DNA from 2 places in the Streptomyces sp. NPDC016562 genome. Region 2 is predicted to be linked to the other one. Evidence: riboswitches for the same ligand, from Rfam matches in the RefSeq annotation. Region 2 holds a riboswitch; the other holds the start of a gene.

Region 1 (6,411 bases), on a different contig from region 2:
TGGCCATCGAACCGATGGTGCTGCGCAGGTCGTTGAGGTCGCCCTGGCCGCGCGCCACCTGGTCCTGGAGCTGCCCGATCTCCTTTTCGAGCTCCTCCTGACGCTCCTTGGCCCCGTTGAACTTCTCGGTGGCCTGCTCCGCCTCGGCGTAGAGCGCGTCGACCTGGGACTTGACCTCGTCCTTGCTCGGCTTGGCCGGCGCGGCGGAGGCACCCTGGGAGGAGAGCGCGACGGCCGCGGCCGCGGTGACGGTCAGGACGGTCACACGAGCACGGGTCGGCTGCTTGGGTCGACGGTGGGACGCCACGAAGGCGAGCTCCTTCTTCCTCGAGCCGCCGAAGACGCAACTCGGCAGCACCTCCGCCGCCACCCCGAATGGGTGATCTACCGCACGAAGGTTTGAGCAGACCCTAGTGACCCGGCTGTGATCAGTTCAAATCCTGTCGGGAAAAAACTCGCTCCCCGACCAGGTTCTTTACCTACAGCCCACGCTCTGTGCTGGGCACTTGACGGTACGTCCACTGCGGTGCGGGTCAATTCCGGCATTCAGGCGGGGAGTTACGAAACGCGCGAAAGCCGCTTCAGGAGCAAAGCGGACGCCACGGGCCGCGCCCCCGCCTTGGCCACCCCGTCGGCGACCTCCCGGTCCGTGGAGACCACGACCACCGGCCGGCCGGGCGGCTCCGCCCGCACCAGCTGGCGGATCAGCTCGTCCGCCGTCACCCCGGCCTTGGAGAACAGCACCCGCACCCCGCGCGGCGGCGCGAGCAGGACCGGGGCCGCCAGTTCCGCGCCGTCGAAGACACAGGTCATCTCCGCGCCCGTCTGCGCGGCCAGCATCGACAGCCCGCCCAGCAGCCGCAGCCGCTGCTTCTCCAGCGGCATCGTCGGATAGCCGGTCTTGGTCACGTTGTAGCCGTCGACCACCAGATGCGCCTGGGGCAGCGCCAACAGCTGGTCCAGCAGCGCCGGATCGGTCTCCGACAGGGCGCGCGCCGCGATGTCCTTCGGAGTCATACGGCCCGGCTCCACGGCCTCCACGGTGTCCGCGGGACGGGTGGAGACGGGCGGCAGGGCCAGCTCGCGGCGCAGCCCCTGGGCCGCGTCGAGCACGGTGTCCAGCAGCAGCCGCAGCCGCATGTCCTCGATGCTGCGCCCCTCGCGGGTGGCCCGGCGCGAGCTCTCCAGCGCCGTCTCCACCTCCGCGAGGCGGGACTTGAGCCGCCGCGTCTCGCTCTCGGCGGCGGCGACCCGGGTGGCCGCGTCACTGCGGATCCCGTCGATCTCGGCCGTCATCTTGCGCAGGGCGGCCTCGCCGCGCTTGACGTCGCTGAGGGCGCTGCGCAGTTTGCGCTGAAGCGATTCCGCTTCCTTGCGGGCCTCGTCCAGCTCGGCCCGGACCTGCTCACCGCCCGTGCGCTGCAGTTCCCGTACGTGGGCCAGCTCCTCGCGCAGGCGCTCCAGCTCGCGCCGGGTCTCCTCGCCGACCCGCTCGGCGTCCGCGCGCTGCGCCTCCTCGCCCGCGGCGGCCACCAGCTTGACCCAGCCGGCCGGCCGCAGCACGAAGGCGGCGGCCGCCACGTCCAGCGGATCGGCGGCGGCGGGCGGCGCGCCGGACTCCAGCGCCCCGGCCAGGTCGGCCTGCGTCTCGCGCAGCTTCTCGGCGACCCTGCCGCGGAACACGGCGTCGGTCTCGACCGCCGTGGCCATGGCGTTGCCCGCGAACTTGGCGCGCCGGGTGGGGGTGAAGCGGGCGTACTGGCGCAGCTGCGCCGGGAGGTCCGCGACCGTCAGCCCGCCGAAGGCGTCCGAGACGAGCGCGACGACCCGGCGCCGCACGCCTTCCGGCAGCGGGCGGTCGAGCGCCTCGGCGGCGTCGCCGGCCGCACCGGCCGGTTCAGCGCCGCTTGCTGGCTCCACAATCCGTCACCCCTACCGTGATCTACGTGCGGGCCGGGCTCCGTCAGGAGTCCGTGCCCGGCCTGTCCACCAGCTCGATCTGGTCCACCGCGTTGCACCAGCGGCAGCGGACCGACTCGATGGTCTCATTGACCACCTCGCGTTCCTCGACCTTCGGCTCCCCGGCCAGGTCCAGGTGGACGTACTCGACGACCTTCGACGAACGGGTGACGTCGAAACGCGTGAGGTTGCCGCACAGGGTGCAGCGCCACCGGGTGGTGTCGGTCGGAAGGGGAACCGTCATCAGGCCGCTCTCTCTTCTTCGTAGCTGATTCAATTAAAGCCGTCCGCGGGGCCCTCTGCGTGCGCCTGCGACCGCAGCTCGTAACCCTACGGCCTGGCACCGCCTCAGGTGGGTCCCGTTGCGTCATGCTCTGTCACATGATCGTAAGGTGGCGCGCCGTACGCGAGGCTGCCCGGGGAGCGGTGGTGACCCATGCGCTGATCGCCGGCTGCGGAGTGGTGTTCGTCCTGGGGCCGGCCTCGGGGCTGAACCCGTCCTACGGGACGGGCGAGGAGCTGCTGGCCGCCGGGGCCGCATACTTCCGGCGCTGGGGCGTGGTCCCGGCGGAGCTCTTCACGGGCACCCCGCGCGCCTGGCTGACGCCGCTGACCGCGCTGTTCGTCCACGGCAGCTGGCTGCACCTGCTCGGCAACATGCTCTTCCTGCACGTCTTCGGCGCGATGACGGAGGAGCGGATGGGACGCCCGGCGTTCCTCGTCTTCTACGTCTGCACGGGGTACGTGGCCCTGGCGGCCTACGCGGCGGCCAACGCGGGCTCCTCACAGACCCTCGTGGGGGCGTCCGGGGCCATCTCGGCCGTCCTGGGCGCCTTCCTCTACCTGCTGCCCCGGGCGCGGGTGACGAGCCTGTTCCCCTTCCTCTTCTTCCTGCCGCTGCGCTTCCCGGCGTGGCTCGTGCTGCTGTTCTGGTTCGCCCTCCAGGGGGTGGCCGCGCACCGGGCGGGCAGCGGGCCGGGAGTCGCCTACCTGGCCCACCTGGTGGGCTTCTCGCTGGGCTTCCTCTACGCGTGGGCGCGCTATCGGCGTACGACTAGAGTGATGAGACCAGCGACGGCCACCGAGGGAGACAGCCAGCCGTGATCACCGCGATCGTGCTCATCAAGACCAGCGTGGACCGCATCCCCGAGATCGCCGAGTCCATCGCCGCGCTGGACAGCGTCAGCGAGGTCTACTCCGTCACCGGTACGTACGACCTGATCGCCCTGGTCCGTGTGGCCCGCCACGAGAATCTGGCGGACATCATCCCCGGCCGCATCAGCAAGATCCCGGGCGTCGAGGCGACGGACACGCACGTGGCGTTCCGCACGTACTCCCAGCACGACCTGGAAGCGGCCTTCGCGATCGGCCTCGACGCGTAGCGCTGGCTTTGGCGGGTTGCCCTGCGGGCGGCTCGGTAACGTCCGGGCCGGCACCGGCGGCCTGGTCGGCGGGGTCGGTCCGTGGGGCCGCGCCGGGGTGTCTCCTCGGCTCGCGCCTGCGGGCCCGTCGCGGCTGTCAAGGGTGGTTGCGCGCTCGTCCTGCGGGGACACCCCGCCACGTCCCCACTCCCCCCCGCCCCGGCACCCGCTGCCGAAGCCGGGCCGTGGGGCGGGGACACGCAGGAGGGTCCCCGCAGGACGAGCGCGCAACCCGGGCCGCACAACTGGACCGAGGCCGCAGGCGCGAGCCGAGGAGACCCTCGTGCGGGGCGCCGCCCCACCCCTTCACCGCCGAACTGGCGGAGCGGCCCGGCGGAGCCAACCCGTCGAGCGACCCCGCAGGGGAGACGTCACACCGCCGGGACGCAGCGGCCCTCCTGGGTGCGGTACTGCCACTGGGCACCGTTCTCGACCAGTTCCCTGACCGCGCGGACGAAGCGGTCCACGTGCTCGTCCGGGGTGCCCGCGCCGAAGCTGACGCGGATGGCGTTGAGGGACCGCTCGCCGGGGGCCGCCTCGGGGGCCCCGCATTCGCCCTGGGCCTGCGGTTCGCTGCCCAGCAGGGTGCGGACCAGCGGGTGGGCGCAGAACAGGCCGTCGCGCACGCCGATCCCGTACTCGGCGGACAGGGCCGCGGCGAAGTGCGAGCTGTTCCAGCCGTCCACCACGAAGGAGATGACGCCGACCCGCGGCGCGTCGTCCCCGAAGAGGGACAGGACCCGCACGGCCGGGACCTGCGCCAGGCCTTCGCGGACCTTGGCGATGAGGTGCTGCTCGCGGGCCACGAGGCTCTCGAAGCCGGCCTCGGTCAGGGCCCGGCAGGCGGAGGCGATGGAGTAGACGCCGATCACGTTCGGGGAGCCGGCCTCGTGCCGGGCCGCCGTGGTGTGCCACTCGACGTCGACGCCGCCGTCCTCGCGCCGGGCCACCGTGCGGGAGGCGCCGCCGCCGGCCAGGTAGGGCTCGGCCTCCTGGAGCCAGTCCGCGCGGCCGGCGAGGACGCCCGAGCCGAAGGGGGCGTAGAGCTTGTGCCCGGAGAAGGCGACCCAGTCGACGTCCAGGTCCTGCACGGAGACCGGGTGGTGCGGGGCGAGTTGGGCGGCGTCCAGGACGATCCGCGCGCCGTGGGCGTGCGCGGCGGCGGCGAGTTCCTTCACGGGCCACAGCTCGCCGGTGACGTTGGACGCGCCGGTGACGCAGACCAGCGCCGGGCCGTAGCCCCCTTCGGCCGATGCCGTGCGGTCGGCCAGGGCACGCTCCAGGGTGGCGACCGCCTCGTCCGGGGTGCGGGGGGCGTTGAGGTAGGTGACCTCCGCGTCCGCCCACGGCAGGAGCGAGGCGTGGTGCTCGGTCTCGAAGACGAACACCTGGCAGCCGGCCGGGAGTACGGCGGCGAGCAGGTTCAGCGAGTCGGTCGTGGACCGGGTGAAGACCACCTGGTCGCAGGGGCGGCAGTCGAGGAACTCCGCGACCGTGACCCGGCTCTGCTCGAAGAGGTCGGTGGAGAGCTGCGAGAGGTACCCGGCGCCGCGGTGCACGCTGCCGTAGTACGGGGCGTACGCGGCCACGTCGTCCCAGACCCGCTGGAGCGCGGGGGCGCTGGCCGCGTAGTCGAGGGCCGCGTAGGTGACCTCGCCGCCGGTGACGAGCGGGACGGTGACGTCCCGGCCGAGGACCGCGAGGGGCTCGGCACAGGCGGGGTCGACGGGGGCGGCGGAACCGGCGGTGGCGGTGGCGGTGGCGTTCAGGGTTGCGGACATGGCGGTATCTCCCGGCAGGCAGGGCTGAATGGCTTCGGTGCGCCCGTACGCGGGTACGGCGCTGCGGCCGTCCGGGGTACGGGGAGGTCCTCGGAGCGCGGGGGTACGCGGAAGCGTCCCTGATCCGAGGGTGGAAGAAGGGGCGGAGCCGCCCTATCGCATTCGCTTGCTCACGGAAAAAGCTCCTCGAGAAGACCAGGACCCCTGGTGTCGAGGGATCCGCGCTTGCCGTAGGCCTTGCTGCCTACGACCTGGTCATCACCCGGGGCACCCCGCCACGGAAGGAGGGTTGCCGGACAGCAAGCCGGGGCCTAAACGCTGTCACTCGTGACCTGATCTGCATCCTGCCACACGATCCCCCGCGCGCAAGACCCCGGTCCGCATGGCGGACCGGGGCCGTGGCTGGAATCGGGGCCGCGGGGGCGACCCTAGGCGTTGCTGGCGGCCACCCAGCGCTCCAGCGCGGCCCGCGCCGCACCGGAGTCGATCGACTCCGCCGCACGGGTGATGCCCGCGGCGATCTGCTCCTCCAGCGTGCCGGTGCCGGGGTCCAGGGCCACCAGCGCCGCCGCCGCGTTGAGCAGCACCGCCTCGCGGACCGGCCCGGGCTCCCCCGCCAGCAGGCGGCGGGCGACGTCCGCGTTGTACGAGGGGTCGCCGCCGGCCAGGGCGGAGACGTCGACGAGCGGGATGCCGACGTCGCGCGGGTCGAAGGACCGCTCCACGACCTCGCCGTCGCGCACCCACCAGACGCGCGAGGTCGACGTCGTGGTCAGCTCGTCCAGGCCGTCGTCGCCGCGGAAGACCAGCGCGGAGGAGCCCCGCTCGGCGAGGACGCCCGCCACGATGGGGGCCATCCGGGGGTCGGCGACGCCCGTCGCCTGGGACCGTACCCGGGCCGGATTGGTCAGCGGGCCGAGGATGTTGAAGGTGGTGCGGATGCCCAGTTCCCTGCGCGCCCCCGCCACGTGCCGCAGCGCCGGGTGGAACTTCACCGCGAAGCAGAAGGTGATGCCGGCCTCCTCGGCCACCTCCACGACCCGCTGCGTGCTGAGGTTGAGGTTGACGCCGAGCTTTTCCAGGACGTCGGAGGAGCCGCTCGCGGAGGACGCGGCCCGGTTCCCGTGCTTGACCACCTTGGCGCCCGTACCGGCCACCACGACCGCCGACATCGTCGAGATGTTCACCGTCTTGGCCCCGTCGCCGCCCGTGCCGACGATGTCGACCGTCCGGCCCGGCACCTCGATCAG
Region 2 (6,411 bases):
CCTGATGGCGGTGCAGGCGTACGCCCACGTCCACCTGGGCCAGCGCGTCCAGCCCGACCGTGTGCAGCGCGTCCACCAGAAGGCCCAGCTCGACTCCGTACCCGACGGGGAACGGCAGCCGTTCCAGCAGGGAGCGGCGTACGGCGTACTCGCCGCCCAGCGGCTGGACGAAACCGGCCAGCTGCGGCCAGTGGAGGTTGAGCAGGGGACGGGCCACCAGCTCGGTGACCCTGCCGCCCTGGCCGGGGGCGTCGCCCAGCGGGCGGTCGTACATCGCCTTGACGAAGTGCACGTCCGGCTCGGTGAGCAGCGGCCCGACGATCCCCGAGACGAAGGAGGCCGAGAAGTCCCGCAGGTCGGCGTCGACGAAGCAGACGATGTCACCGCTGGTGGCCAGCAGCGAGCGCCACAGCACCTCGCCCTTGCCGTGCAGCGCCGGGATCCTCGGCAGGATCTCGTCGCGGTGCACCACCCGCGCTCCGGCGTCCGCGGCGACCTGCGCGGTCCGGTCCTGCGAGCCCGAGTCGACGACCAGCAGTTCGTCCACCAGGGGGACGGGCGGTCCCTCGATCAGCTCGCGCCGGATCGTCTCGACGATCGCGCCGACGGTGGCTTCCTCGTCGAGCGCGGGCAGCACGACGCTGACCGTGCTGCCTGTCGCCCGTTTCCGGTCGAGCAGCTGGTCGAGCGGTCGGTCGGCGGCTGACCAGGAGCGGTCGGCCAGCCAGCGCTCCACCTCTTCCAGCACTCTCGGCACTCCCTGTTTCGTCCCCTGTATGGACCGGTTTGTGATCCATCTCGCGGTTCGGACGGCTGTCTCAACCACCCGGCCCTTCGGTTACAGTCTTGAACAACGCGAAGGACCACCGCATGCCGGGGGTCCCCGCGAACAAACGCACCGGCGCGCCACAGAGCGCGTATGCCGGTGCCATACCGCTCATCCAGAGGGGCAGAGGGACACGGCCCGTTGAAGCCCCGGCAACCCTCCAGTCGGTTCTCGTGATGCGTCACACGCATCCCCGCGAGGTCCCCGGCTAGGGAAGGTGCCAATTCCGTCTCATGGCGAAGTGCGCCATGGGGAAGATGAGGAGAAAGGGCCTCGCCATCATGGCTGCACAGACTGTCGCCACCTCTGTCGATCTCGGACCTGCCACCGGCCTCTCGTGCCGTGAGTGCGGTACCCGCTTCGAACTCGGCCCCATCTTCGCGTGCGTCGAGTGTTTCGGACCGCTGGAAGTCGCCTACGACCTTCCCACCGGTGACCCCGAAGCCCTGCGCGCCGCGATCGAGGCCGGCCCGAACAACATCTGGCGGTACGCGCCGCTGCTGCCCGTCCCCGCGGACGTGGCGTCCAAGCCGAGCCTGAACCCGGGCTTCACCAAGCTCGTGGACGCGGCCAACCTGGCCAAGGAGCTCGGCGTCACCGGCAAGCTCTACGTCAAGGACGACTCGGGCAACCCGACGCACTCCTTCAAGGACCGCGTCGTGGCCATCGCCGTCGAGGCGGCCCGCGCCTTCGGCTTCACCACCCTGTCCTGCTCCTCCACGGGCAACCTGGCCGGCGCCGTCGGCGCCGCGGCCGCCCGGGCGGGCTTCCGCTCCTGCGTGTTCATCCCGCACGACCTGGAGCAGGGCAAGGTCGTCATGGCCGGTGTCTACGGCGGCGACCTGGTCGGCATCGAGGGTAACTACGACGACGTCAACCGCTTCTGCTCCGAGCTCATCGGCGACCCGCTGGGCGAGGGCTGGGGCTTCGTCAACGTCAACCTGCGCCCGTACTACGGCGAGGGCTCCAAGACCCTGGCGTACGAGATCTGCGAGCAGCTCGGCTGGCGGCTGCCCGACCAGATCGTGATCCCGATCGCGTCCGGCTCGCAGCTGACGAAGATCGACAAGGGTCTGCAGGAGCTGATCAAGCTCGGCCTCGTCGAGGACAAGCCGTACAAGATCTTCGGCGCCCAGGCCGAGGGCTGCTCCCCGGTGTCGACCGCCTTCAAGGCCGGTCACGACGTGGTCCGCCCGCAGAAGCCGAACACCATCGCCAAGTCGCTGGCCATCGGCAACCCGGCGGACGGCCCGTACGTCCTGGACATCGCGCGGCGCACCGGCGGTTTCGTCGAGGACGTCAACGACGAGCAGGTCGTCGAGGCCATCAAGATCCTCGCCCAGACCGAGGGCATCTTCGCCGAGACCGCGGGCGGCGTGACCGTCGGCGTGACGAAGAAGCTCATCGAGAACGGGCAGCTCGACCCGGAGCTGACGACCGTCATCCTCAACACCGGTGACGGCCTCAAGACCCTGGAGGCGGTGGCCGCGGACAGCGGGCAGACCGCCACCATCCGCCCGAGCCTGGACGCCTTCCGCGCCGCCGGCCTGGCGTGACCTGACCAACCCCCTGCTCTACCGGAAAGGCAGTAGCGCCATGAGCGTCAACGTCCGCATCCCCACCATCCTGCGCACCTACACCGGCGGCAAGGCCGAGGTCCCGGCCGAGGGCGCGACCCTCGCCGAGGTCATCGAGTCCCTGGAGAAGAACCACCCGGGCATCGCCGCGCGCGTCCTGGACGACCAGGGCAAGCTGCGCCGCTTCGTGAACGTCTACGTCAACGACGACGACGTGCGGTTCGAGGGCGGGCTGGAGGCGGTGACGCCGGACGGCGCCGGTGTCTCGATCATCCCCGCCGTGGCCGGCGGCTGCTGACCTCCGCGGAATCCGACGGGACGCGAAAAAACAGAATTGCCCCCTCCGCTAAAAGCGGAGGGGGCAATTCTGCTTGATTGGGCGCGGTAGAGTTGGGGAAGTCCCCTCCGCGGTTCTTGCCCGCCGCATATGAACGGGCCGCGTGAGGGTCGACATCGGGCCAATGTGCAAGCGCGGTATGGGGCTTTGGCGAGATATGTCGGGCCCGAGTTGCCCTGGAAGATGCCAGATTTTCACTCTATTTCAATGTTTCTCGGTGCCCAGAATTCTCGTCGGATTGACCTGTTGCAGACAGCACTCGCGCAGATACATTCAGCCTCGGTCGACGCGTTCCGGCGCAAGTTCTGACCCGGGAGCGCGAAGTGCGTTCCCGCGCAAGGGCCAGTAATAGGGGAGTTAGGCATGGCTCAGGGCACCGTCAAGTGGTTCAACGCGGAGAAGGGCTACGGCTTCATCGCGGTCGACGGTGGTGCGGATGTGTTCGTCCACTACAGCGCCATCCAGATGGACGGGTACCGCACCCTTGAAGAGGGTCAGCGGGTCGAGTTCGAGATCTCGCAGGGCCAGAAGGGTCCGCAGGCGGACATGGTCAAGCTCGCGCTCGGCTAGTCCTGAAGCGGTCGACCAAGACGAACGACCAAAGACCTACGAGGGGCCCACATCCTGGACACGGGATGGGGGCCCCTCGTGCGCGTGCCCGGTGCTGACGGGGGTGCGGCGCGGTCGACACCCGGGTGTTGGCCCAAGCCGCTTGCACTCGGAGGGGTCGAGTGCTAATCATTGGCGTTAGCACTCTCCCGGTGAGAGTGCTTAAAACGAGGACCGGGTCGGTGAGGCCCGCAGGGTCCGGCGGGAAGGAACCGCCGGGCACGCAGGCCGTCCGTCGCGGGCGCGGGCGCGGTCCGGGAGCAATCCACCGCTGTCCGGGAGGACCACTTCAGATGGCCAAGATCATTGCGTTCGACGAGGAGGCCCGCCGCGGTCTCGAGCGTGGGATGAACCAGCTCGCCGACGCCGTCAAGGTCACCCTTGGCCCCAAGGGTCGCAACGTCGTCCTTGAGAAGAAGTGGGGCGCCCCCACGATCACCAACGATGGTGTCTCCATCGCCAAGGAGATCGAGCTCGAGGACCCGTACGAGAAGATCGGCGCCGAGCTGGTCAAGGAAGTCGCCAAGAAGACGGACGACGTCGCCGGCGACGGTACGACCACCGCCACCGTGCTCGCCCAGGCACTCGTCCGCGAGGGCCTGCGCAACGTGGCCGCCGGCGCCAACCCGATGGCCCTCAAGCGTGGTATCGAGAAGGCCGTCGAGGCCGTCTCCGCCGCCCTGCTCGCCCAGGCCAAGGATGTCGAGACCAAGGAGCAGATCGCTTCGACGGCCTCCATCTCCGCCGCCGACACCCAGATCGGCGAGCTCATCGCCGAAGCCATGGACAAGGTCGGCAAGGAAGGCGTCATCACCGTCGAGGAGTCCCAGACCTTCGGTCTGGAGCTGGAGCTCACCGAGGGTATGCGCTTCGACAAGGGCTACATCTCGGCGTACTTCGCCACCGACATGGAGCGTATGGAGGCGTCCCTGGACGACCCGTACATCCTGATCGTCAACTCCAAGATCGGCTCGGTCAAGGACCTGCTGCCGCTCCTGGAGAAGGTCATGCAGTCCGGCAAGCCGCTGCTGATCATCGCCGAGGACGTCGAGGGCGAGGCCCTGTCGACCCTGGTCGTCAACAAGATCCGTGGCACCTTCAAGTCCGTCGCCGTCAAGGCCCCGGGCTTCGGTGACCGCCGCAAGGCCATGCTCGGTGACATCGCCATCCTCACGGGCGGCACCGTCATCTCCGAGGAGGTCGGCCTCAAGCTGGAGAACGCCGGTCTCGACCTGCTCGGCCGCGCCCGCAAGGTCGTCATCACCAAGGACGAGACCACCATCGTCGACGGTGCCGGTGACAGCGACCAGGTCGCCGGTCGCGTGAACCAGATCCGCGCCGAGATCGAGAACTCGGACTCGGACTACGACCGTGAGAAGCTCCAGGAGCGCCTCGCGAAGCTGGCCGGCGGCGTGGCCGTCATCAAGGCCGGTGCCGCGACCGAGGTCGAGCTCAAGGAGCGCAAGCACCGCATCGAGGACGCCGTTCGCAACGCGAAGGCGGCCGTCGAGGAGGGCATCGTCGCCGGTGGTGGCGTGGCCCTGCTCCAGGCCTCCTCGGTCTTCGAGAAGCTCGACCTGTCGGGTGACGAGGCGACCGGCGCCAACGCCGTGAAGCTCGCCCTGGAGGCCCCGCTCAAGCAGATCGCCGTCAACGGTGGTCTCGAGGGTGGCGTCGTCGTGGAGAAGGTCCGCAACCTCACCGTGGGCTGGGGCCTGAACGCCGCGACCGGCGAGTACGTCGACATGATCGCCGAGGGCATCATCGACCCGGCGAAGGTCACCCGTTCCGCCCTGCAGAACGCGGCGTCCATCGCGGCCCTCTTCCTCACCACCGAGGCCGTCATCGCCGACAAGCCCGAGAAGGCCGGCGCCGGCGCCCCGGGCGGCATGCCGGGCGGTGACATGGACTTCTGATCGACCCCTGGCTCCGGCCTCTGGTTGATCGGCTGTTCTCGTACCGAGGGCGGCACCCTCTCCTGGCGGAGGGGGTGCCGCCCTCGGGCGTTTTCCGGCCCGCTAGAAGCCGGTGGTGTCCAGTTCGAAGCCGAAGGGCTCCGGGACGGGCAGCGGCTCACCGAAGGACACCGTCTTGCGGGACCGGTACCCGTGCGGGGAAGGGTCCCAGAAGCAGGTGATCTCCAAGCCCTGCATGTCCACGACCAGGTAGACCGGCACGAGCTGGCCGTACACCTCCAGCTTTTCGTTCCAGTCGACGTCCTTGGTGGAGACGGACGTGAACTCGCCGACCAGCGACAGCGCCGCTCCATCCGCGTACAGCCCGTCCTCTTCGAACGCCGCCTCGTCTGCGACGTACAGGTCCGGCCCGTAGCCGCGTTCCGACGCTGCGAATCGGAAGAGGAAGGGCGAGGTGTCCGCGAAGTGCCCCTTCGGGACGTGAGCCTGGAGCTGCTCGCGCAGCATTCGCATGCGGCGGGAATAGCGCAGTTGCGAAAACGGCGACACGACGATCTTCCCCCGGATGAGCTCGGCCTTGAAGCCGTCTGGCGTGTTCAGCTCCGCGACCGTGCGCAGGAGTGTCTCGAACGTCGGCGGTGCCGCCTGCTCTATGGGTGTGGCCCGTTCGATCATGATCGTCACCGTCGTCCTCCGCGTGGTGTGCCGTGCACTGGGCGTGGGCTCCGTTCCAGGCTAGCGGCGTGTGGATGGCCTCGCCCGGGTGCCGAGACGGATACCCACCCCTCGGGGGGTTTTGATTGACTGGGGACATGAGCGATCTGTTCGTCAAGATCTGCGGGCTGCGGACCGCGCACGACGTCGACGTGGCCGTGGCGGCCGGGGCCGATGCGGTGGGGTTCGTGTTCGCGCCCGGCAGCCCCCGTACGGTCGACGCCGCGACCGCGCGGGACCTCGCCCGGCGGGTGCCGGACGGGGTGCTGACCGTCGGGGTGTTCCGGGGGCAGCCGGTGGACGAGGTGCGCCGGTTCACCGATGACAGCGGCGTACGGGGCGTGCAGCTGCACGGCGAGGAGGGCCCGGAGGACTTCGCGGCGCTGCGCGCCGGCGGCCGGACCCTGCTGCGGGCCACCGCCGAGCGCGTGC

What was found. Region 2 has a riboswitch for S-adenosylmethionine ahead of thrC (threonine synthase). Riboswitches for the same ligand answer to the same signal wherever they lie in the genome.
Region 1: it holds a riboswitch for S-adenosylmethionine, as region 2 does, so the genes downstream of both, ACF059_RS25565 (aminotransferase class V-fold PLP-dependent enzyme) here and thrC (threonine synthase) in region 2, are expected to answer to the same signal.

What each region holds. Positions count from the first base shown of each region.
Region 1 is NZ_JBIBRZ010000007.1:11,712-18,122, reverse strand. Features, by position in the region: gene ACF059_RS25590 (NlpC/P60 family protein) at 1-307, opposite strand, end outside; gene ACF059_RS25585 (NYN domain-containing protein) at 559-1,923, opposite strand; gene ACF059_RS25580 (hypothetical protein) at 1,964-2,203, opposite strand; gene ACF059_RS25575 (rhomboid family intramembrane serine protease) at 2,329-3,063, shown strand; gene ACF059_RS25570 (Lrp/AsnC family transcriptional regulator) at 3,060-3,341, shown strand; gene ACF059_RS25565 (aminotransferase class V-fold PLP-dependent enzyme) at 3,752-5,161, opposite strand; SAM riboswitch class IV at 5,378-5,494, opposite strand; gene trpD (anthranilate phosphoribosyltransferase) at 5,590-6,411, opposite strand, start outside.
Region 2 is NZ_JBIBRZ010000006.1:408,562-414,972, reverse strand. Features, by position in the region: gene ACF059_RS25500 (glucosyl-3-phosphoglycerate synthase) at 1-748, opposite strand, end outside; SAM riboswitch class I at 935-1,090, shown strand; gene thrC (threonine synthase) at 1,108-2,382, shown strand; gene ACF059_RS25490 (MoaD/ThiS family protein) at 2,423-2,701, shown strand; gene ACF059_RS25485 (cold-shock protein) at 3,104-3,310, shown strand; gene groL (chaperonin GroEL) at 3,643-5,265, shown strand; gene ACF059_RS25475 (Uma2 family endonuclease) at 5,368-5,940, opposite strand; gene ACF059_RS25470 (phosphoribosylanthranilate isomerase) at 6,078-6,411, shown strand, end outside.